2 regions of the Paenibacillus sp. FSL R10-2788 genome follow, and region 1 is predicted to be linked to the other one. Evidence: riboswitches for the same ligand, from Rfam matches in the RefSeq annotation. Region 1 holds a riboswitch; the other holds the start of a gene.
The links. Region 1 has a riboswitch for S-adenosylmethionine ahead of NSQ50_RS26015 (methionine ABC transporter ATP-binding protein). Riboswitches for the same ligand answer to the same signal wherever they lie in the genome.
Positions count from the first base shown of each region.

Region 2: another riboswitch for S-adenosylmethionine. It lies ahead of metA (homoserine O-acetyltransferase MetA); the one in region 1 lies ahead of NSQ50_RS26015 (methionine ABC transporter ATP-binding protein).

Region 1 covers NZ_JBBOQA010000001.1:5,847,688-5,859,464, reverse strand. The annotation lists gene NSQ50_RS26050 (peptidoglycan D,D-transpeptidase FtsI family protein) at 1-596, shown strand, start outside; gene NSQ50_RS26045 (Cof-type HAD-IIB family hydrolase) at 673-1,440, shown strand; gene NSQ50_RS26040 (DUF456 domain-containing protein) at 1,499-1,984, shown strand; gene NSQ50_RS26035 (putative polysaccharide biosynthesis protein) at 2,011-3,639, shown strand; gene NSQ50_RS26030 (thioredoxin family protein) at 3,718-4,062, shown strand; gene NSQ50_RS26025 (COX15/CtaA family protein) at 4,165-5,148, shown strand; gene NSQ50_RS26020 (Cthe_2314 family HEPN domain-containing protein) at 5,304-6,038, shown strand; SAM riboswitch class I at 6,141-6,276, shown strand; gene NSQ50_RS26015 (methionine ABC transporter ATP-binding protein) at 6,379-7,395, shown strand; gene NSQ50_RS26010 (methionine ABC transporter permease) at 7,425-8,054, shown strand; gene NSQ50_RS26005 (MetQ/NlpA family ABC transporter substrate-binding protein) at 8,112-8,978, shown strand; gene NSQ50_RS26000 (NifU family protein) at 9,137-9,385, opposite strand; gene NSQ50_RS25995 (YuzB family protein) at 9,467-9,721, shown strand; gene NSQ50_RS25990 (NAD(P)/FAD-dependent oxidoreductase) at 10,133-11,194, opposite strand; gene mqnE (aminofutalosine synthase MqnE) at 11,246-11,777, opposite strand, start outside.
Region 2 covers NZ_JBBOQA010000001.1:1,865,499-1,877,275, reverse strand. The annotation lists gene NSQ50_RS08150 (SPFH domain-containing protein) at 1-326, opposite strand, end outside; gene mqnC (cyclic dehypoxanthinyl futalosine synthase) at 852-1,988, opposite strand; gene NSQ50_RS08140 (PLP-dependent transferase) at 2,616-3,788, opposite strand; gene metA (homoserine O-acetyltransferase MetA) at 3,825-4,745, opposite strand; SAM riboswitch class I at 4,861-4,990, opposite strand; gene corA (magnesium/cobalt transporter CorA) at 5,388-6,323, shown strand; gene NSQ50_RS08125 (HRDC domain-containing protein) at 6,410-7,426, opposite strand; gene NSQ50_RS08120 (ROK family protein) at 7,637-8,518, opposite strand; gene NSQ50_RS08115 (hypothetical protein) at 8,684-11,410, opposite strand; gene NSQ50_RS08110 (copper amine oxidase N-terminal domain-containing protein) at 11,424-11,777, opposite strand, start outside.

The DNA.
Region 1 (11,777 bases):
TCTTGGGTCAAAGAAACTATACCAATATAGAAGCTGCTGGTAGTGCGCAGTCCGCACTGGTCTATGCCTCTTTCGGACAACAAGGAAGTTATACAGTAATGCAGCTTGCACAGTATGTTACTACACTTGCTAATGAAGGACAGCGGATTAAACCTCAACTGGTTAGCAAGATTACTGACGCAGATGGAAATATAATCAAAGAGTTTAAACGTGAGGTGCTTGATGAAGTAACAAACTTCGATAAGTCCTACTGGAATGAAATTAAGCAGGGGATGCGAAGTGAAGTTAGTGCTTTTTCTGATTTCCCTTATGACTTTGCACGTAAGACGGGAACCTCTCAGCAAGTAGCTAAGGGTGAAATTCGCGATAATGGGGTATTTATTGCATATGCTCCACGTAATAATCCTAAGTTGGCTGTGGCGGTTGTAATCCCTGAAGGTGGCTTTGGTTCACAAAGTGCGGCACCAGTCGCACGTAAAATATTTGATGCCTATGATTGGGAATATGGGCTTGATGGAGTTCCAAAGAAAAGTCTCCAGTCTGGCAATAATACTAATGATAATGCGAAGGAGGGAGAGACTACAGGTACCGAGTAACTCTGACCCTATGGCTAAGATTTAAAAAAATAAACAGCTTCTCAATAGAGAGCATACAAGAATGGAGGGGTGGCAAATGATTGCCAAATACCGCCTGCTTGCATTGGATATGGATGGAACCCTACTGAATGATGAACAGATAATTACACCCACAACGGTGGAATGGATTCAAAAGGCGGTCAACGCAGGCGTTCATGTCTGTCTGTCGACAGGCCGGGCATTTGTAAGTGCCTTACCCTATGCAGAGCAGCTAGGTTTAGAGACACCGATGATCACTGTGAACGGCAGTGAGGTGTGGAGAGCGCCACATGAAATATACCGGAGATCGCTAATGGATCCCAAGCTGGTACAAGAAATGTATGATCTTGCAAAAGCAGATGACATCTGGTTCTGGGCTTATTCTCTGGACGAAGTTCTCAAACAGGATAACTGGGATGGGGATGTAACGGGTAGAGAATGGCTTAAGTTCGGTTATCACACTGAAGATGATGAGCTTCGCCATAAGCTGTTGCTTCGTCTTCAAGATATGGGTGGACTGGAGATTACGAACTCTTCTCCGCACAATCTGGAGATTAATCCTCTAGGCGTGAATAAGGCAGCAGGAATAAAGGAAGTCTGCAAGCTGCTGGGAATAGAAATGTCGCAAGTTGTAGCTGTGGGCGACAGCCTTAACGATCTGGCGGCGATCCAGCAGGCTGGACTTGGGGTTGCCATGGGCAACGCGCAAAAGACGGTTAAACAAGAGGCTGATGTTGTGGTGGCGACCAATAATCAAGACGGGATTGCCGAGGTCATCCAAAAGTATATCTTTACCGAAGCTGCAGCCTCTGTAGGCAGCAAATAATAAAAGCAGTACTGCGAAGTGAATCCATGGAGCATTATGCTAGTAGGAGGTTAAGGAATTGACGATCCTGGGTTGGATTCTTATCATTGTTTTGTTTGCTGTAGGATTGGCAGGGGCTGTGTATCCCATACTGCCGGGTGCGTTAGCGATCTATCTTGCCTTTTTTGTATACGGCTGGTTCTTTTCTTTTGAGCCCTTTGGGGTTTGGTTCTGGATTATTCAAACACTGATTGTTGTAGTTCTTTTTGTTGCTGATTATGTTGTAGGAGCGTGGGGTGTCAAAAAATTTGGCGGCTCACGTTCATCGATTATCGGGAGCACGATCGGGCTGATCTTGGGACCTTTTGTTATCCCGGCTTTTGGTCTTATCATTGGGCCATTTCTAGGGGCTTTTATTGGAGAATTGATCGTGGGATCTTCACCTTCTAAAGCTGCTAAGGTAAGTGTTGGCTCCATACTCGGCTTATTTAGCAGCACCTTGGTCAAAATCGTGTTGCAGGTAATTATGGTCGTCCTCTTTTTTATATGGGTCGCCCGGTTTTAATTTAACAGTGAAGAAGGGGAAAGAGTTTGTCCAAGAAAGAGTCTTTTGTTAAAGGCACGCTTATCCTTGCTGCTGCAGCTTTGGTGGCAAGGGTACTCGGGCTTGTCCAGCGGGTGCCGCTGGACCATATCTTTGACGGTGTGGGGAGAGCATCGTTCGGAGTTTCTAACAATATCTATTTAATGCTTCTAACCGTAGCCACCGCTGGGATTCCAAGTACACTCAGCAAAATGGTCTCTGAACGATACGCCTTGAATCGTCCTGAAGAGGCGAGACAAGTGTATCATGCTGCACTGCTGTTTTCAGTGGCTGCAGGGGTGTTTATGACTGTCTTGCTGTACATAGGGGCTCCATTTTATGCAACTCATATTGCTGATGTCCCTGAATCGGCGATGGCGATAAAAGCTATTGCGCCTGCGCTGCTGCTTTTTCCGGCAATAGCGATGATGCGTGGATATTTTCAAGGCCGCAACAATATGATGGCAGGTGGGATTTCTCAGATCGTGGAGCAATTCGCTCGCGTACTGACCGCTATTTTGCTGGCTTATATTTTATTACATCAAGGTTATAGCAACACTACAATTGCTGCGGGAGCATCCTTTGGTAGCGTGATCGGTAGTATCGCGGCGTTTGGCGTAATGATTTATTTTGCAGTCAAACTTCGCCGTGAGGACAAGCAATTAGGATTGAATTATGATACTGCTCAAAAATTACCGATTTGGGGTATCTACAAGGATATTTTTACACTGTCTATTCCCATTGTGCTGTCTTCCCTTACGATTCCGGTTGTGAATGTAATTGACACTTCTCTTACGGTACGATTATTGATTGATCAGATAGGTAGGGATAGTGCCACTTCAGCGCTAGGTATTTTATCCAATCGTGCTCAGAGTGTAGCGGGCATTCCACCTGTTCTAGCTATCGCACTTGGAACTTCATTGATTCCGATCATTTCGGCTGCCTATGCCCGCCGTGATGAGGGGCATTTGAAAAAGCAGATAACGCTTGCTCTGCGGATTTCTATTTTGACAGGGATGCCGATTGTATTGGCGCTTGTAGCAGCTGCTTATTCTGTAAATGGATTATTGTTCGCCAGTTTAGATGGCAGTGGTATCGTAGCCATGCTTACTTTAGGAACGATCTTTCAGATTACGATGATGACAACGAACTCTATTTTGTTAGGTATGGGCAAATCGCGAATTTCCATGTATTATGTGTTAGCGGGTATTATTGTAAAATTAGTGGCAAGCTTATTACTTAGTAAGGTATTTGGCATCTACGGAATCATCGGTGCAACAGCACTTTGTTTCGTGGTCATTACTTTGCTTAACTTACGTATGCTGAAATCGATCGTGCCTTTTGAAATTATGGGCAAACGTTGGGGCGGTTTCGCGATTGCGGTACTTGTGTCCGGCGGGATTGGTTATGGCTTGAATGAGGCTGGGATTCTGTTAACAGATCTGATGCCGGCACGTTTGGCGTTTCTGATCACTTGTCTTGTTGTAGGAGCAGCAGTTGTTGTTATTTATCTAGTACTGCTTATTGTGCTGGGCGTGCTGACTAAACAGGAAATCTCCAGTTATCCGCGGGCGCTCCAAAAATTATTGAATCCGCTGATGAAGTTACAGCCTGCACGTGTTCGTATGAGAGAATAGGTTTGACTTCTACCCTGCATTTTGCTTCACTTAAAGAGTAGAAAATAGACAGATATTGAAGAAGGGACTGAGTAAATCATGGACAAAATTAGTTCTCCTGCTGAATTTCAGGTAGCCATTCAATCACCTCGATTAACAGTGGCCATCTTCAAGGCTGACTGGTGCTCGGATTGCAAATTTATCGATCCTTTTATCCCAGAGGTAGAGCAGGCTTATGCAGACCGCCTTACACTGGTTGAGGTAGATGTTGATGCCGTGGGCGATGTTAGCCAAGAACAAAATATTATGGGTATTCCAAGCTTCGTCGCATATTCGGATGGACGGGAATTGGTTAGATTCGTTAATAAATTGCGCAAATCCCGTGAAGAGATTGAAAATTTCCTTGATAAAGCGGTCCAAGTGCATCAAAGCCTTCAAAAGTAATTCCTAAGGAACCACCGCTTTCGCCTGTTTGTGCAAAAGCGGTGGTTTTTTGAAATATAAGTCTGGCTGCTTCTTCATTACTAAAAACTGCGGGTGATATTTTTGACGACAAATCAGTTGAAATGGCTTAGTTATCTTACTTGCCTTATCATGTTCCTCGCTGTACTCGGAGGAGCGGTAGTGACGAAGACTGGATCGGGCTTGGAATGCGGAAATGAATGGCCGCTCTGTCATGGGAAATTAATTCCGGCTTATACTATAGGCTCGATGATTGAATACACCCATCGCTTGTTTAGCGGTTTGGCAGGGTTATTCTCACTTGCCTCGATGTTTGCTTTTTGGCGTTATGCCCGTACTCGGCGCGATTTGCTGGGCTATGCATTTATGACTTTATTATTCGTCATCGTTCAAGGTGGTATGGGAGCGCTTGCAGTAATTAAATCTCAATCTGCTGCTGTAATGGCGCTGCATATGGGTTTTTCTTTGATCGCCTTTTCGAGCGCTATGATGTTGGCTCTTGGAACCAAGAGATGGCATGATTCGCGCGAATATGATCATACATTGGAAGCTCAAAAGAAACCCGTAAGTAAGGCTTTTCGCAATTTAACTTGTTTTACTGCCATCTATTCTTATATTGTCGTGTATATTGGAGCCTTTGTAAGTCATACGGATTCACAGGGCGGGTGTTCGGGTTGGCCGCTTTGTAATGGAGAATGGGTTCCGGAGCTTTCCGGAGGTGTAGGTGTTGTTTTTACGCATCGGATTGCGGCTTTGCTCTTATTCATGCTTACTGCGCTGCTTGGGCATTTAGCATTTTGGAAGCATAAGGATTATCCAGAGCTTAGAGCGCTAGGTGTAGCTGCAGTGCTGTTATGCTTGATGCAGGTGTTTAGTGGGGCGGCTGTGGTTTTCACCCTAGATAATGAAAGATTGTACATATTTGCCGCTTTGGCTCATATTTTGCTGATTGCCAGTTTGTTTGGTGTCTTATGTTATATGAGTGTAAGAGTCTGGCAGCTAAATCGTGCGGGTAGTGTCGTGTCTGGAAAAAATGTAACGAACCCAATGATTCCACCGCCTTGGTAGAACATTCCCTCCGTGGATAGAGGCGCTTCACCCGCGGAATAATAAAGTGGAAATCGGTATATCGTGGAGCTGATTGGCCGATGCTTACGTCGCGAGTTTTGTACGAAGCAGTCCATGGAAGCAGACGCTGAACAAAACTTTAGGAGGACTGGGATATGCTGCGGGTATTACTTGGAGAGCCGCCTCGAAAGAACAGTGGTGTGTTGGCTGATGCGATGGAGAATATGGCCACTTTTGCAGCACTGCTGCGCAAGGAAATGAGTGCCCATGAGGATAATGACCATGAATACCGCAAGCTGGAGATTTGGACACGTGGACTGATTTCCTCTCTGGATGAACTGGAGCAAAGTTGGTTCGCGGCCGCTTTTTACCGGAAATTAGTGATCGCGGGTTATATGGATGATATGACACCGGTGGAACAGGGCGATTATGCACGTTATGTTTATTTTTATAAAGATGGCTTTATCCGGGTTTTCTCTCTTCTGGACAAGCTTGGGACGGTACTGAATCATTTTTATGATCTCAAAACATCCAAATTAAAAACGCACTTTTCTTACTTTACAGTGCTGCGTCAGCTCCAATTATTGAATGTACATCCTGCATTAGCGGATCAACTGGAACAGATCAAGAACTCCTACCGCGATCCATTGGAGAATTTACGCAAGCGCAGAAATGCTGAAATTCATTATATGAATTCTGAAATGCAGGATGATTTGTGGCAGCGGCACCAAGGTCTGCATGACAAAATTCAGCTCGAGGATTTGGACAGCCATCTTGAGGATTTAAAACAATCGCTCGAAATGAACTGTAAGACATTAATCGCGGCATTCAGCTACAGCAATGAACAGCTGCGTAAGGAAATAAGCAAGGCAAAGAGCATAAAATCGTAATCGTTCAATATATTTCCTTTTGACAAAAATCGATAAACTCACTATACTTATGCTTGCATTAAAGTATGTACGATTTCAGAAAAAATATAATTTCATAACTTTATCTTATCGAGAGCGGCGGAGGGATAGGCCCGATGAAGCCCGGCAACCGATTTGTATCCAGCGCGGGAAGCGTTGTACAAATGTCATGGTGCTAATTCCTACAATGGCGCAGGTTGCGGTCGTTGGCAGATGAGAAGGCATTGTCTTAATAAACCCACAGAGCCTCTTGCGATCTGCATCGATCGTTGGAGGTTTTTTTGTATAGAATAAGTGAAATATAAAGGGGGGGCGACGAGAGTTGATTAATCTAAAAGGGATAACAAAGGTTTATGGAAAAGGGAGTAATGCGGCAACAGCGCTTTCTGGATTGAATCTGTCCATCGAGAAAGGTGAAATATTCGGAGTCATCGGCCACTCTGGAGCGGGGAAAAGTACATTGATCCGTTGCATTAATCTGTTGGAACGTCCGACAGAAGGTGAGGTCTGGGTAGACGGTGTTGAACTAACTAGCCTTAACCAAGGTCAATTACAGGAACAGCGGCGCAAGATTGGGATGATTTTTCAACATTTCAATTTGCTTTCTTCGGCGACTGTGTATGATAATATTGCCTTTCCACTGCGACTTGCAGGTACATCTAGAACAGCTATTGATACAAAAGTGAAAGATCTGCTCGCTCTAGTTGGGCTTGAAGAACATACAGATAAGTATCCTTCTCAGTTATCTGGAGGACAAAAGCAGCGGGTCGGCATCGCCCGGGCACTAGCCAGTGACCCTGATGTACTGCTGTGTGACGAGGCCACTTCTGCGCTTGATCCCCAGACAACGGACTCCATTCTTAAGCTGCTGCTCGATATTAATAAAAGATTCCATTTGACCATTGTGCTGATCACACATGAAATGCATGTAATCCAGAGCATCTGCGACCGTGTCGCGGTCATACATGGTGGTGGGATTGTTGAACAAGGCAAAGTTACAGAGGTATTTCTCAAGCCGCAGCATGAGGTTACACGCGATTTCATCCGCAGTGAGACACAGAATGAAGGGCCTCTTCGAGTGGCGCTTGATGCTGCTGCCGGGGATAACTCTCAAGCTGTCAAAATTACTTTTTTCGGAGAAAAAACTTACGGCTCGGCACTATCCGATGTCGTGCGTGATACGGGTGTGAGCTTTGCAATCTTACATGGTACCATCTCAACGATTAAAGATGTGCCTTATGGACAGATGATTGTGCGGTTCGAAGGGCCAGCTGAGGCGATTGCTGTAACGATCTCCAGACTAATTGCTCAAGGCCTTGATGTGGAGGTGATTTCGTAATGAATTTTGCAGATCTAAATTGGCAAGAAATGATCGATGCTACGGTTGCTACTATAAAAATGATATTTTTTTCCGGATTGTTCACAATTATTCTTGGTTTACCACTCGGAATTCTATTGTATTTATGGGGGAAATCGAATAGTATAGTAATCAGAGTAACTTACTCGGTCTTATCATTACTTGTAAATATCCTACGTTCCGTACCCTTTATCATTTTGATGGTGGCTCTAATTCCTTTCAGCAAAGCCGTTGTTGGAACCTCCATTGGTGTACTCGGTACGATTCCACCTCTGGTGATTGGTGCAGCTCCGTTTTTTGCCCGCTTGGTAGAGACGTCGTTAAGAGAGGTAGACCGCGGAGTCATCGAAGCCGCACAAGGTATGGGAGCATCGACGAACCAAATCGTTATGCGTGTTCTTTTGCCAGAAGCTCGTCCAGGTCTGCTAGCTGGAGTTACGATCACACTGGTTACACTGGTCTCCTATACAGCAATGGCTGGTATGGTTGGGGGCGGCGGATTAGGTGACTTGGCGATTCGTTACGGCTACCACCGCTATGAGACGGAGATTATGATTGTTTCTATATTATTTATTGTCGTACTGGTGCAATTGCTACAAATGGCCGGTGACCGACTCGTAAAACATTACACACGGAAATAAGGTACATCCATATATATCCTTATTCAATACAAAATATAGATTAGAGGGGGATTTACAATGAAAAAAGTACTACTTACATTTTTTAGCCTGACACTGGTTGCGGTGCTTGCGGCTTGCGGTAACAACAATGCATCTAATAATGCTGGGAGCTCGGCTGCTACAACAGCACCAAATGCAGAAGCAACAAGTGAACCTACTAAAGATCCTGTGAAACTGGTTATTGGTGCCTCACCTGTGCCTCATGCTGAAATTTTGAAGGCTATTGCTCCATTGCTTGAAAAAGATGGAATTACCCTTGAAATTAAAGAATTCACTGACTATATTCAACCTAACGTGCAGCTTGATGAGAAGGAGTTAGACGCTAACTTTTTCCAACACCAACCGTATCTGGATGACCAAAACAAAAATAATAAAACAGATCTGGTCTCCGTTGCATCCGTTCACGTTGAGCCTTTTGGAGCTTATTCCAAAAAAATCAAATCGATCGATGAGTTGGCTGATGGTGCAAAAGTTGCCATTCCGAACGATGCTACTAACGGTGGCCGTGCACTAATCCTACTTGCAAAAAATGGTCTGATTACCTTGAAAGATGATACAAACATTGCTGCAACGAAAGCAGATATCACTGAAAACAAGAAAAACCTCGACATCATTGAGTTGGAAGCGGCTATGCTCCCACGTCAACTGGATGAGGTAGACCTTGCTTTGATCAACACGAACTTTGCACTAGACGCTGGTCTTGTGCCAACTAAAGATGCGCTGTTCATCGAGGGTGTAGATTCCCCTTATGCTAACATTTTGGTAACCCGTCAAGACAATAAAGATTCCGAAGCCATCAAAAAGCTGGTTGCTGCCCTGAATTCTCCAGAAGCTAAAGCTTTCATTGAAGAAAAGTACGAAGGTGCGATCATTCCAGCGTTTTAAGGAATTAAGCTAAATTTGTCTATAGTCATAACAAGAACCCGCAGCCAAGTTGGCTTGCGGGTTTGGTGTTCTAAGGTTGTGAGAGAATGTTAAATCCTCTATAATAAGAAAATCCCGATCTCCTTTACAGGAGAATCGGGAGGGTTATTGAACGGGATTTAGAATACTTGAACTACTTCTTCAACGCCTTCTACTTCTTCAAGGAGGGCGCGTTCAATCCCGGCTTTCAAGGTGATCGTGGAGCTTGGGCAGCTGCCGCAGGCACCCATAAGTTTCAACTTAACGATGCCGTCTTCCACATCGACCAGTTCTACGTCACCGCCATCGCGCTGCAGGAACGGACGAAGCTTATCCAGCACTTCTAGTACTTCATCATACATCTCGGTGCTTTGTGCATTCTCACTCATTTCTCAATCACTCCTTTCGTAAGTTCATTATAGTACAAAAAGTTAAAAAATAAAATGGTTAGGCGGAATAGGGAGATCATCATGAGACCAATTATTGAATTTTGTTCCAGCAACATGGGTCACGGAACAGACAAGCTAATGCATAAGCTGGAGGAAAATCCAGATTATGATGTCATTGAATACGGATGTCTGAACAATTGTGGAGAGTGTTATTTAATGCCTTTCGCCATGGTTGAAGGTGACATTATTGCAGCAGACACTGTTGCAGAGCTAGAAGAGAAAATTGAGGCCAAGATCAAAGAGCTTGAGGCTTGGTTTAATATAGATCTTGACTAAATTTCTCGAGAAAAAAAGAGGGAGCACTTCATAATCTAAATTATGGAGTGCTCCCTCTTTTTGGAACCTTACTTGAACAAAATCCACCAATTTGATCGATTAGGCAACATATTGGAGAGTGCAGGTGCTACCGTGAAGGTGCCACCGGACTCAGGCGACCTTATATTGAGTATTTTCCTACATTTGGATTGCTATCGGACCCCATAGTCACTATTCACCTGAAAAACAGCATAAATGAACCTCATTATAAGCAATAACTTCACTGGAGTCCGAAACTCTCCTCCAAAGGCTAAAAATTTGCGAATAAGGTCATCTGAGTCCGCAGGGTATACGCACCAATAACGTAAGAAAAGCTACTCTCGCGTTTATCTGAGAGTAGCTACCTTGAATACTTATGAACCAGCCTTAGGCTTATCCTAAAGTGCGTTTCGACATCCAGAGCACTCCGCTCTTGAGGATGCGGGGAACCCGTCCTTTGACGGAGCGTTGTCCCATAAGTCCGAATCCTGCTTTTTTGCCTAGTGATCCTAAAGTACCCTTCAGGCGAATAGGATGAAGCTTAGGAGTCTCTCCGCGCCAGTTCGCTTGAATAACCTGAGCTACCTGCTCACCCTGTGCTCCAGCGGCTTGTGCGCTTGGTGCGAATGGCAGACTGGCACAGTCACCAATCACATATACCTCAGGATAATCCGGTATACGATAATACTCATCCAGCATAATCCGTCCACCGCGGTCCTTCGACACATTCAAATCTTGAACTACTTTTACAGGTTGAATCCCTGCGGTCCATACTGTCACATCTGAAAGGATTTCCTCGGTACCGTTAAAAATCGAATCCTTCTCTACATGAGATACAGAGATTCGTCCCAGCGTTTGCACCTGATGGTGATGAAACCATTCCTCTACGTACTGTGACAGCTTTGCCGGAAAGGCAGATAAAACACGTTCACCGCGATCCAGAATAGCGATGTTAAGATCTGGACGGCTCTCCCGAAGCTCTGCGGCTAATTCAACACCGCTTAATCCTCCACCTACGATGTTTATCGTTCCGTAAGGCTTCACATCATTTAAACGGCGGTAGGTTTCCCGAGTACCAGCAAAGGTCTGGATGCTGCAGGTATATTGATCAGCACCAGGGATGTTGTGGTAATTATCGGTACAGCCAAGAGCAATGGCTAGGAGATCATAAGATACAATCTCACCGGATTCCATACTGACTATTTTGCTCTCCAAATCAATGGAATTCACTTCACCGTACCGGACAGTAAGCCGGGGGTGAACCGGAAAATGAATGCGCAGGTGATAATCAGTTACGGTACCTGCGGCGAGCGCATAATATTCCGTTTTGATTCCTTGATAAGGCATTCGGTCAATTAAGATAATTTCAACATCATGAGGAAGATGATTATTGAGTAATTCTTGAATTAAGGCTAGGCCGCCGTAGCCACCGCCAAGAACGAGTATTGTTCTCATGCTGACCGAACTTCCTTTCCAATATGGGATAACAAATCTCAGGTAGTTTTCTTATTCGTATACCTTAACCTCATTATAGAAAGTGTCACGTTCAACAGGAATTCGTCCAGCACCTTTCACTAGCCAGATCAATTCGTCGCGAGTCAGACCTTCCGGTGTTAAGGCGCCAGCCGCGTGGCTGATACGTTCTTTTAGAATTGTGCCATGCACGTCTGATGCACCGAAGTTCAGCGCAACTTGAGTAAGCTGAGGGCCAATGTTAATGAAGTACGCTTTGATGTGATCGAAATTGTCCAACATCAATCTGCTGATCGCAATGGTCTTCAGATCCTCATAAGCAGAGTTGCGGCGCATGATGCCAGCGTTTTTATTCTTAGGCTGCATTGACAATGGAATGAATACCATAAAGCCATTGGTTTCGTCCTGCAAATCACGGATTTGCATCATATGGCGGATACGGTCTTCGTGAGATTCAATGGAGCCGTACAGCATAGTGGTATGGGTCTTCATCCCAAGCTGATGTGCTGTCCGATGGACTTCCAGATATTCTTCCACATTAGCTTTGTCTACACGCATTTTTTTA
Region 2 (11,777 bases), 4.0 Mb from region 1:
TTACCTTCCACATCATTAACCTTCAGCTTGACACTGTTAAAGTTACGTACGCGGAGGGAAACCGTCTTGCGCAAACTGAACGGAATGACTGCAAACAAGCCACTTGTCACGATAGTCCCTACATATTGCCCGAAAAAGGTAACTACGACCGACTTATTGGGCTGCACAACCGTAAAACTTGTACATAGAACTCCAGCTACAACGAACAGAATGACTGGCACTGCGACATACTCCTGAACAGCACCATAAATTCCTCCAGCTAAACAAACTGCAATCAATGCGAGAACCCAAAATCCACTGACAGGACGAAGCGTTTTCTCTTTCATAAAAGCACCCCCACTAGATATTCTTTTGATATGATTATGATATCACTTTTGGATAATAATGTGAATAGGTAAAAAGAAATAAAAAATGAATTTATGTTCACATTTATATAAAGTTTCGTTTAAAAAGGCGTACTCCACACCAACCTTAGTTTGTGTAGTTAACCTTAGTTCATAATGTTCGTATACCTCAGCTCTATGGACACTAATGCTCTTATACGCCACATTTTCCGATATCCCCCATGCTATCGGACCCCACAGTCGCTATTGCGCTAAAAACCAGCCTATATGAGGCTCTTTTCAAGGATACCGTCGCTGGGGTCGAACACCTGCTCAAAAGACGCTGAATTTACGAATAAGGTCCACTGGGTCCATACGCCTAACGGATGATATAACAAGCGAAGATTCAGATGTGTTCTGCAATGAGGCTTGCTAATGATCGTAATCCTAACCTTACAAAAAAACGCTTGATGCTCATTAGTCCACTGAAGGATTAACAAGCATCAAGCGTTGATTAATTAATATATATTAGTTCTGCATTACAAAATCATTATCAATCTTCGCATTAGGATCATCGAATACCCGCAGAATATCATAACGTGTATTCCGCTGCGCTGGAACTTTGCCTGCTTCGCGAATCAGCTGAGTGATCGACTCGATGTTTACCTTGTAAGTCGCACCCGCCGAAGATACTACGTTCTCTTCAATCATTGTGCTGCCGAAATCGTTGCAGCCATATTGCAGGGAGAGCTTGCCGACCTCTGGTCCCATAGTGACCCATGAAGATTGGAAGTTCTTAATATTATCCAGCACAAGGCGGCTGATCGCTACCGTCTTCAGATACTCCTCAGGCGTTTGTCTGTCCAGCTTCAGGTTGGTATTGTCCGGCTGGAATGTCCATGAGATAAAGGCCAAGAAACCTTCAGAATCATATTTATTGGCAATACACTCATCCTGAGCCTCTCGCACACGTAGTAAGTGCAAAGCACGTTCCTCCATACTTTCCCCAAGCCCAATCACCATTGTCGCTGTGGTATTCATACCCACTTTATGTGCCGTCTGCATTACATCCATCCACTCGCGCCACGAGCCTTTTAGTCGGCTGATTTTGCGGCGTGTACGGTCATCAAGAATTTCTGCGCCTCCGCCTGGCAATGAATCCAGACCCGCAGCATGAATTTCACGAACCACTTGTTCCAGTGGTAATCCTGATACTTCTTTCATCTTCATAATCTCCGCAGGAGAGAAGGAGTGCATTGTAATCTCAGGGAACCGTTGCTTAATTCCGCGCAGTATATCTGTATAGTAGCTAAATGGAAGGTTAGGATTAGTTCCACCTTGCATAAGAATTTCTGTACCATTAACAGCAATTGTTTCAGCAATTTTTTGATAAATCGCCTCATCTGGCAGCACATAGCCTTCATCCGAGCCTGGTCTGCGGTAAAAAGCGCAAAAACGGCAGTACACATCACATACATTCGTATAGTTAATATTACGGCCAATTACAAAAGTGGCTAACGGGTCCGGGTGCCAGCGTTCCATAATAGTGTTTGCAGCAGCACCCATTTTCTCAATTTCGTTGCTCTCGAATAGTCGGATGGTATCTTCCAATTGGAGACGGTCGCCCCGCAGGGCTTTATCCAAAATAAGATCTATCGCACTCATCGTTCGCATCCTCCTTTTAAACCCTTAGGGATATGGTAGATTCACAAAATCACAAGAAAAAATAACGTTGTCGTCCTTTAGAGATAACAACCGTTTCTCGTAGTAACATAAGGATAAAGTAAGTATGTAACTTATACCTTATATTTTAATAAATGAACAGTTCATTTCCTCATCGTATCACAATCTGAACAGCTTGAAAAACTTTTTACTTTCTCAGCAAGATACCATCCAGCAGAAAGAGTCCTTACATTGCTGCCTGCACCCGTTGAATCAAAATTCCCTGAGGCTGTCGGACACAGATGACGTTATTTGCAAGTTTTTAGCCTTTAGAGCATAGTTATGGACTCCAGTGATGCTATTCCATGAAAAGAGCCTCATGAAAGCTGTTTTTTAGCGCAATAGCTGCTGTGGAGTCCGTTAACATTCCAAATGTGGAATAATGCTGCGTTTAAGGTCAGCTGTGTCCAATAGCGAAAAGTCCAAAAAGAAGAGCTATCCCAGCAGCCAATTCCCGGCTTATGAGACAGCTCTATTTCATCCTCAGTCTAACACCAGTTCTAAATCAACGGTGAGATAGATCCTCGATATTTCCCAGCAATTCGGTGCCGATCTGGGTTGCCGTTACTTTTACTTCGTTTCGATTTCCGCCCGCGCAGCCTCCAAAGCATGACCCAGATCAGCAATTAGATCCTCCGCATGTTCAATGCCCACCGAGAAGCGCAGCAACCGATCATCTACACCCACCGCATTCCGAATTTCCACAGGAATGTCCGCATGCGTCTGTACTGCAGGATAGGTCATTAACGATTCAACCCCGCCGAGGCTCTCAGCGAAGGCTATAAGCCGGATATGACGAAGCAGAGGTTCTACGTATCTGGCATCTTTTAATTTGAAAGAAAAAATTCCGGTATTGCCCGAGGACTGGCGATTCTGAATTTCATATCCCGGATGATCCGGCAGGCCTGGATGGAACACTTCCGCAATCGCCGGGTGCTCTTGTAGATAGCGGGCAATTGCTAGTGCATTACTCTCGTGCCGTTCCATACGCAGAGCCAGTGTCTTCATGCCTCTCATCAGCTGATAACTGTCTGTTGGCCCAAGCACAGCGCCAATAGAGTTATGTAGAATCGCTATTTCAGCGGATAATTCAGCCCCTTTAGATACAATAAGACCAGCAAGTATATCATTGTGTCCGCCCAAATATTTGGTAGCACTATGGACTACAATATCCGCACCTAATTCCAGAGGACGCTGGAAAAATGGAGTCAGCAGTGTATTGTCTACAATTGTGAGCAGCCCATGATGACGAGCCCAAGTAGCAACGGCTGCAATATCCGTAACCATCATCAAAGGATTCGTTGGCGTTTCAATAAATATCGCCTTTGTATTTGGAAGACGGGAAGCCTCAAGCGCATCCAAATCATTCGTATCTACATAGGAAGCAGTGATTCCAAACTTGGACATAATTCGTTCCAACAAACGATAGGTCCCGCCGTAAAGATCCAGCGAAACGATCAAGTGATCGCCTTGCCCAAACAGGGTAAATATGGTTTGAATAGCCGCCATCCCAGAGCTACAGGCAAAACCTGCATCACCAGACTCCAATTCCGCAGCCGCATTCTCCAGTACGGAACGGGTCGGACTTTTGGTACGGCTATAATCGAAACCTGTGCTCTGCCCAAGCTTCGGGTGACGGAATGCCGTAGCATTATAGATAGGAAAATTAATGGCTCCGGTAGCCGGATCTTCTTGTGAACCTATTTGTGCCAGTCTGCTTTCAATCCTAAGTTTGTCGTCCATGATAAATGCCTCCTAAATTATAATGTAGCGCTGATCTTAATAAACAATCGGGTCGATATCGTAAGGTGTCTCTTGATATACATAGTAATTGAGCCAATTAGAGAATAATAAGTTGGCATGTGCACGCCACACTGCAGGAGGTGTCCGTTCTGGATCATCTTTAGGGAAATAGTGTTTCGGCAAGGCCATCTCCATGCCCCTCTCCAAATCACGATCATATTCCCATTTCAGGGATAGAGGATCGTACTCGGAATGTCCGGTCACAAATATTTGTTTGCCGTCGGTCGTAGCTACTAGATACATACCAGCTTCTTCGGATTCTGCCAGAATCTGCAGATCTGGATTGCTCTCAATATCTTCGCGGGAGACATCGGTATGACGGGAATGCGGTACATGGAATACCTCGTCAAAACCGCGCAGCAATTTAATGTTATTTTGATTAATCGTATGGGAGAATACACCAAAACATTTTTCAGGCAATGCCACTTTACGAACACCAAAATGATGATACAACCCTGCCTGTGCCGCCCAACAGATATGCATGGTCGAGGTCACATTATCCTTGCTCCATTCAAAAATCTCTTTTAGCTCTTCCCAATAGGATACTTCCTCAAACTCCATTTGCTCTACGGGTGCTCCTGTAACAATAAGGCCATCCAAACGGCGGTGGCTGATCTCGTCAAAAGTTTTGTAAAAGCTTCTCAAATGCTCAGCAGAAGTATTCTTAGAAGTATGTGAGCGTGGATGCAGCAAGGTAACATCAACTTGCAGCGGTGAATTTCCTATTAAACGCAGCAATTGAGTCTCCGTCGTTTCTTTAGTCGGCATGAGATTCAGAATAGCAATCCTTAGTGGACGGATATCCTGATGGAAAGCCAAACTATCATCCATCACAAAAATATTTTCTCCGGATAGTACTTCTTTTGCTGGTAAACTGTCGGGAATTTTAATTGGCATTGTCTTTCCACTCCTTAACTGTATTTAGGTTATGTTGTCACATCGCGGCTTTCTGAACAATAAAAAGACCTTTCTCGGAAAACGAGAAAGGTCATATCTACAGTCATATGCGCCTCTCTCATCTGCCAGAAACTTTTGGACGGGGTTTAGTCGTCAGCAAAGTTCCGCAAGAATTAGCACCGTGCGTTCACACGCCGGTTGCCGGGTTTCATAGGGCTAGTCCCTCCACCTGCTCTTGATAAGATTTAGCTGTATTCAATTAAATTTCTTTAAAATTTACTTTAAATCATGAACCTCCTTTTCGTCAAGTCCATACAATGCTGAAGTAGCCTTAAAGTAACAATAAATTTGCTTGAAAGAGGCATACTCCGTTGTTATACTAGACAAGTATTTCATACCTGAACGAAAAGAAGAGGTGAGAAGAAGAATGGAAGGCGACCCGAGCTCGCAATTAAGTGTACAAAATGAGCAACCACACAGGATAATCATCAGCTTGCCGGCGGCGGGAGCAGTTCTTCTTCATGCCCTCGAATCGTCATTCGGCCTCTTGTATTGATTGTAACGCCGGCCAAGCTGATTTTTTTCTCTGTGCTTAATTAGCAGTCCCTGGTGAAGACCCGGGGATAGAAGGAGTGGAATCAGATGAAAATCCGGCTGGTGAATGCAGGGGTTTTTACACCTATTGATGAAATTGATGAAACATTGACACCCCCAACAGAAGGGTTCTATTGGATTGATGCAGATGTGGAGGATTTGGAGCTGCTTCAGCCCCTGTTCAACCTGCATGATCTCGCTGTTGAGGATTGCCTTAGTGAAGAGGATCAACGTCCAAAGATCGAAATATACGAAAGTCATTACTTTATTGTTGTAAACAGCATCCGCTTTGATGATGAGGAAATTTTCCTGCGGGCACTCAATATATTCTTGGGCAGACATTATATTATTACTGTAACGAAACAAAAGATCCACGAGCTGCGCATCCTGAAGCCCATGTTATGGGAGCAAGAGGTTAGCGAACCAGACCAATTCCTTTACCTGCTTATCGACCTTGTCGTAGATAATTATTTCTCCGTAGGTGACCGAATTGAAGCCCGGATTGAGAAGCTTGAAGAGGATATCCTAATGCATACCAAGAAATCTCATCTGAGTGAGATTATCGGTCTGCGAAGTGAGATCTTATGGTTAAAGAAGATGCTGGGACCACAGAAAGAGGTTATCAATACCCTGAACAAAAAAGACCTCCGTCTGATTGATGATCAGCTGCAGAAGTATTTTAGCGACATTTATGAAAATGCAGTTAAAATATCCGAAACCTTTGAGACGTACCGCGATCTCATGGGCAACTTACGTGAGGCCTACCAATCCAGTATCGCCAACCGCGCCAATGAAATTATGAGAGTATTTACCGCGATTACAACGATATTCATGCCTTTGACCGTAATTACCGGAATCTATGGGATGAACTTTGATCATATGCCTGAGTTGCATACGAAATACGGCTATTTTGCCGTTATAGGTCTAATGTTGACGTTAGGCTGTGGGATGCTGTATGTATTCCGCAAGAAAGAATGGCTATGAAAATAAACGGACGAATAGGCAAGACGAAGGCCCTTTAACCCTATGGTGTAAGGAAGCCTTCGTCTTTTTGATATGAGGAAAAGCTACTAGAAACTGGTCGCCACGCCCACTTTAGGAGCTTGCTCCCGCCGGAAACGAATGCGGATCAGCCGCAGACGTTCATAATAGCTATCCAGCCCTTCTGCTGCTGAAAAATCCTCCCCATACACCTTATGCAGCACTGGCTTTAGAAAAAGATCTCCTGCCTCTACATAGGCATTCCATATCGCTTCCTGTTCATTCTGCGGCATATTTTTCAGTTCTACCTCGATCAGTTTCTCCACGCAATAACCTTCTCTTTCCAGCTCCTCTACCGCTTCAATCAGTTCGCGACGGTTCACTCCACTGTTCACCTTAAGCTGTTCTAACCCTAACCCATTCTCGATCCCTTGCAGCAGAATTCGCCGTAATCGCAGTCTTTCTAGCTGTTTCTTATATTTGACCTCTTTCTGTTTATAGAGCCAGGATACAAAAGAGTCCTCCTCAATTTCTTGGTGAACCCAATTCAAAGGAAAGGAATGCTCCCTTGCAGCCGTAGAGGTTATAGCCAACCAATCCGTGCCATATTGGGCTACCTTTCCTTCCCCTACACCAGGGATCTGCAGCAGCTCCTCTGGTGTATGCGGCAAGAAAGTGCTTATCAAACGTAACAAACGATTGCTGGCAAGAATGTAAGGGGCTTTCCGTTCACTAGAAGCTCGGCTGCGGCGCCAAGCACATAACTCCTCATAAATAGCTTCGTTCCCATTATATTCACTGTAATATTGCAGCCTTAGCTGCTCCTGATTGCGCCCAGTAAGGCCGTCTTCTTCATGAAATACGCCATCAATCAACGGCCGATAGCCATCCCCCATCTTCACCGCCAGCTCATGCCTGTAAACACAGAGCATTTCATTCCAAGAACCACCCGCATACCACAAATGCTCCTGCGTCTCCTCACCGTCTGAAAAATCACGCCAGCCCAGGCTCCACACTCCTTCTTCCTCTCCAATCCATAGCTGAGCGAACACCTCTTGATCCACCCCAGATATTCTGGATAAGCGATTCATAAATACAATTTGCATATTCATCCCTGCCTTTCTAGTCTTCAGCAAGCACTATACCTACCGGGTCTGAGCTACTCTTCGCTGGTGTGAATCCCACACTGTCAGACTCGGAAAACGCAAAAAAGCACCACTCTCACGATAAACGTGAAAGAGGTGCTCCCTCATTAAATGCTATACTGTTAGATCCTACAATACCATATATTTCCTAACAGTCAATATCTTTTTATACTAGTTTCTTGCCAAAGCTAAGGTTGCCAGTCCAATCGCACCTGCAAGTCCTGCATTATCTCCAAGCTGCGGTGGCACAACGTAATTATCAATATCGGTATTGAGCGCTGGATGCTGAACATAACCTTTAAGCAGCTCCTGCAGCTTGGTACGGATTAGCGGGAACAAGTGGCTTTGCTTCATGACCCCACCGCCCATTACGATTTTTTCGGGAGACAGAATCAGCACGTAATTCATAAGTGCATGTGCAAGATAATGAGCTTCCATATCCCAAGCTGGATGGTCAACAGGTAGCTCGCCTGCTGGTTGTCCCCAGCGTTTGCCAATCCCCGGACCTGCGGCTAACCCTTCAAGGCAATCGCCATGATAAGGGCAGTAGCCCTCAAACGTGTCCTCTGGATGTCTGCGAACTAGAATATGTCCCATCTCAGGATGAGACAATCCATGCACCATCTGACCTCCAACAACTGCTCCCGCTCCAATACCTGTCCCAACCGTAATATAAAGGCAGCTGTCCAGACCTTTAGCCGCTCCCCATTTACTTTCCGCAAGCGCTGCACCATTCACATCCGTATCAAAACCGATCGGCACGTTAAATTGCTCAGCCATTGTGCCTACCAGATTATATTGTCCCCAGTGAGGTTTTGGTGTCGTTGTTATGTAACCATAAGTAGGGCTGTCCAGCACGGGATCAATCGGTCCAAACGATCCAATACCAAAAGCTTCTACATTCTTCCCATTAAAATAGTCGATTACGAGTCCCATCGTTTCTTCCGGTGTTGTTGTCGGAAAGCTAACTCGGTCCAGAATGGTACCGTCCTCATAACCAATCCCGCATACAAACTTCGTTCCGCCTGCTTCAATCGCTCCCAATAACTTCATAGCAACTATCTCCCTTCTCCAATAAGCAATAATCCGCCATCCAGTGTGAAAATAAAAAACAATATAAAAAAACAATCAACAGCCCTTATTATACGTTGGATGAAGCGCTATCACAATAATAAAACTCCCTTCATGCTATTTTGCATGAAGGGAGACTATTGTTGTTTAATTATTTAAGTCATCAAACATAGAGCCTTTTACCGTAACCTCAATTTGATCCAGCGGCTTAATGCCGACAAGCTTGCCCAGTGATTTGTATGCGTTGGTACTCTTGGAGAGCTCCACATCTGCCAACCAAGCCTTAACATAGTACTTCCCATCTGGCATTTCAGCTGTAGTATAGACAGGAATATGGTCCTTATTAATCGTAATCGTCACCGTAGACTTTTCCGTGATCTTGTACATATTCTGATTCAAGCCCACATATTCACGGTATTTGAAATTGTCGAAGCTTCCCAGTGTACTAGACTGTGAGTAACCCTCTAATATATTCTTCCAGAATTCATGGGTGCCATTATCACTTTCTCTTTCTTGTGAATATGGGATCTCTTCCACATCTTTAGTAAAGCTGTTCTCCACCGTCAACAATTTCGCATCATTCACTCCGGTGTTATCCTCTACGGATAAAGCTGCTGGCTTTCTTGCAAAGTTATTCCCGTTTTTGCTCAGTGGTTCATTCCGCAGATTGACCGCAACTTTATCATTATTGATATACATAAGATCAGTTTCATATCGGAAAGAATTCGTAAGTTCCTCAACAAGATCCTTATGGTCCTTCGTGTCTTTATCCGTATCTTTAAACGTAACTGTCTCCAGTGTAAAGGTATACGTTCCAACAGGATTAAAATAATATCCGGATTTAATCGGATAATCATACCCTTGAAGTTGCTTATCCGTCGCAAACACGGCGGTATCATAATTAGATTTGTCGTTAAGCATTTTTTTAGCGGTAGCTCTGGCTTTCTTATAAGCTTGAGCCATGCTATTCTCTACCTTCCAACCGATGTCTCCGCTTGCCTGTTGTGTGAAGATTCGTTCGAATTGCCCCTTTACTTTCGTCCAATCCTGTAAGTTCTTATTCTCATCTTCATGAGCCATCCAGCGGATTACATTATAATTGTAAGGCTCACTTGTCCAGAGGAGCTTTCGAATCAAAGAATCCGCTTTATTCTTGTCTATTGAATTCTTGTACAGCTTAGGTGCTATTTGTTTGGCCCCGTTATAAATATAGGTCCGAATGGTTTTGACATCCTCACCTGGTGTAAACGGAGCTGAAGTGCTGCCGCTCTCCGTATACGTTTGACAAGATTCAACATCTTTACCTTGCCCGTTCTTAGTTGTGCTGCACACCTGATAATTACGAGTGAAATTTCTGCTCACAGTACCCTGGAAACTGATATTACCTGACTTTTGATTAGGTGTATACGGAGCCGGATTAATGTACCACTTACCGTTAACAGGATCATCACCAAAATCAGGACGCTGCAGACTAGCTATGATGTCAGGTTGCCTAACTATAGTACTGGCGGCATCGTTAACCAGCGGATTATTCTCCACACGGAAATAACGATAGATAGTATCCGAATTATTGATTACTTCCAAAGCGCCTGTAGCATTCCCACTCCAAGTAAAATCAGAATATTGCGGTTGTAGAACAGCCTTTATAGCAGCACCATCGGCTAACCCGAATTTCACTTTTTTCGATAACACATTATAATCCAGATCGAAGGAGCCTTTAGTTGTTGGCATCGAGTTGATCTTCTTAATCCATCCGTAAATCTCATTATTTCCGTAAAAGACTTCATTAGGTGACTTCAGCCTGTTCAGATTAAACTGGATGTATACGTCCTCATCAGGCATTGTAAATGTCGCGAAAAGAATATTGTCAGCCGTATTAGCCGCAAGCATAATTTCACCTGCTAACGTTGACGCATGACCATGGTATCTTACAGGGATTTCCTTTCCGTTACTCGTGATCTTCCAAGCGTAATCTGTTGTTTTCTGCGTGGCGAAGCTGGATCTGAGCCTGATTCCAACGGTTACCTCTTGTCCAGCTACCGCGCCGGTTGGCAAAGTTTCGAAATGAGGGGATAAATCATTTACCTGCAAAATAAACGGTGCGATAGGAATGCCTAAGTAAGTAATATTTCCGTTGGAACCTTGGATGTAAATCCTCCCTGATCCCCAAGACAGATAGGTAGGCGGTTGCAAGACGTGAACATAATCTATCCATCGCCCTCCCTTAGACGGTGTAGTATTCTGAGTGTATACAACCCTGTCTTTATACTCCTTGTCTTGATTGTTATAGATGAACCGTTCATATTTCTTACCGGCATAGCTCAGGTTTAGTCCAGTAAGAATCGCCTGCTCAAAAGTCCCGCCGGAATTTGCTAGATACTCAATATCCCGACCTACAAATGCATCAAAATCATTTTTTCTAATTTTGTAGCTTGATTTTACGCCAGAGTCCTTCCAAGGTTCCTTAATCATATTAAAATTCTGAATTTGAATCCCGCTCCATCCAGCATACCATGGAGCTCCCTCAGTTGAGACCGAGTCCCCATCAATCGAATACCCGGAAAAAGCAAACATATTGCTATGCTCAAGCCATTCATGATTTCCACCATAAACAATCTCAAAATTACTATTGTTAGATTTTATCTGGTTTTGCAACAAATCCTCTCTTAACTTTCCTTTATTAGTCTCCATTGTGTAATAATTAGATTTTTTATAGAGCTCCGCCATATCTTTATTGATCTTCTCGATAACAGCTGTCGCTGTTTTTGGAAGATTGTTAGATGTATCATTCACTGACTCTTCAGAGAAAACTGAAGAAGCTATAGATTGGAATAAGAATATTGTCACTATACTAAGCCATATCGATTTTTTCATACCTTCACCTCTCCTACTTCGGCCATACTGCGATTCCTATATCCCCCATACCAGGAGAGTCTACATCAATTTTATAATCTTTGCTTTGGAAGACTTTATAATCTAGCTCATCCATTCTTTTTGTTTTTGTTCTAACATACTTCATAATCGAATCTACGACATCGCCCTCAATGTTTTGTCTAAGAATATTCTCCGCTTCCTTCGCTTCCAGTGCAGGGTCAGAGCCTATATTAGTAAATGTAATTGTGATTTGAAAAAGATACTGACCTGCTTTCCGATCATCATTGTTGTATACTGTCAGCTGTGAATCGGTAATATAAGTCGACTCTAGATTGGCCCCCAATTGAGTATACGGGATTTCAAACCC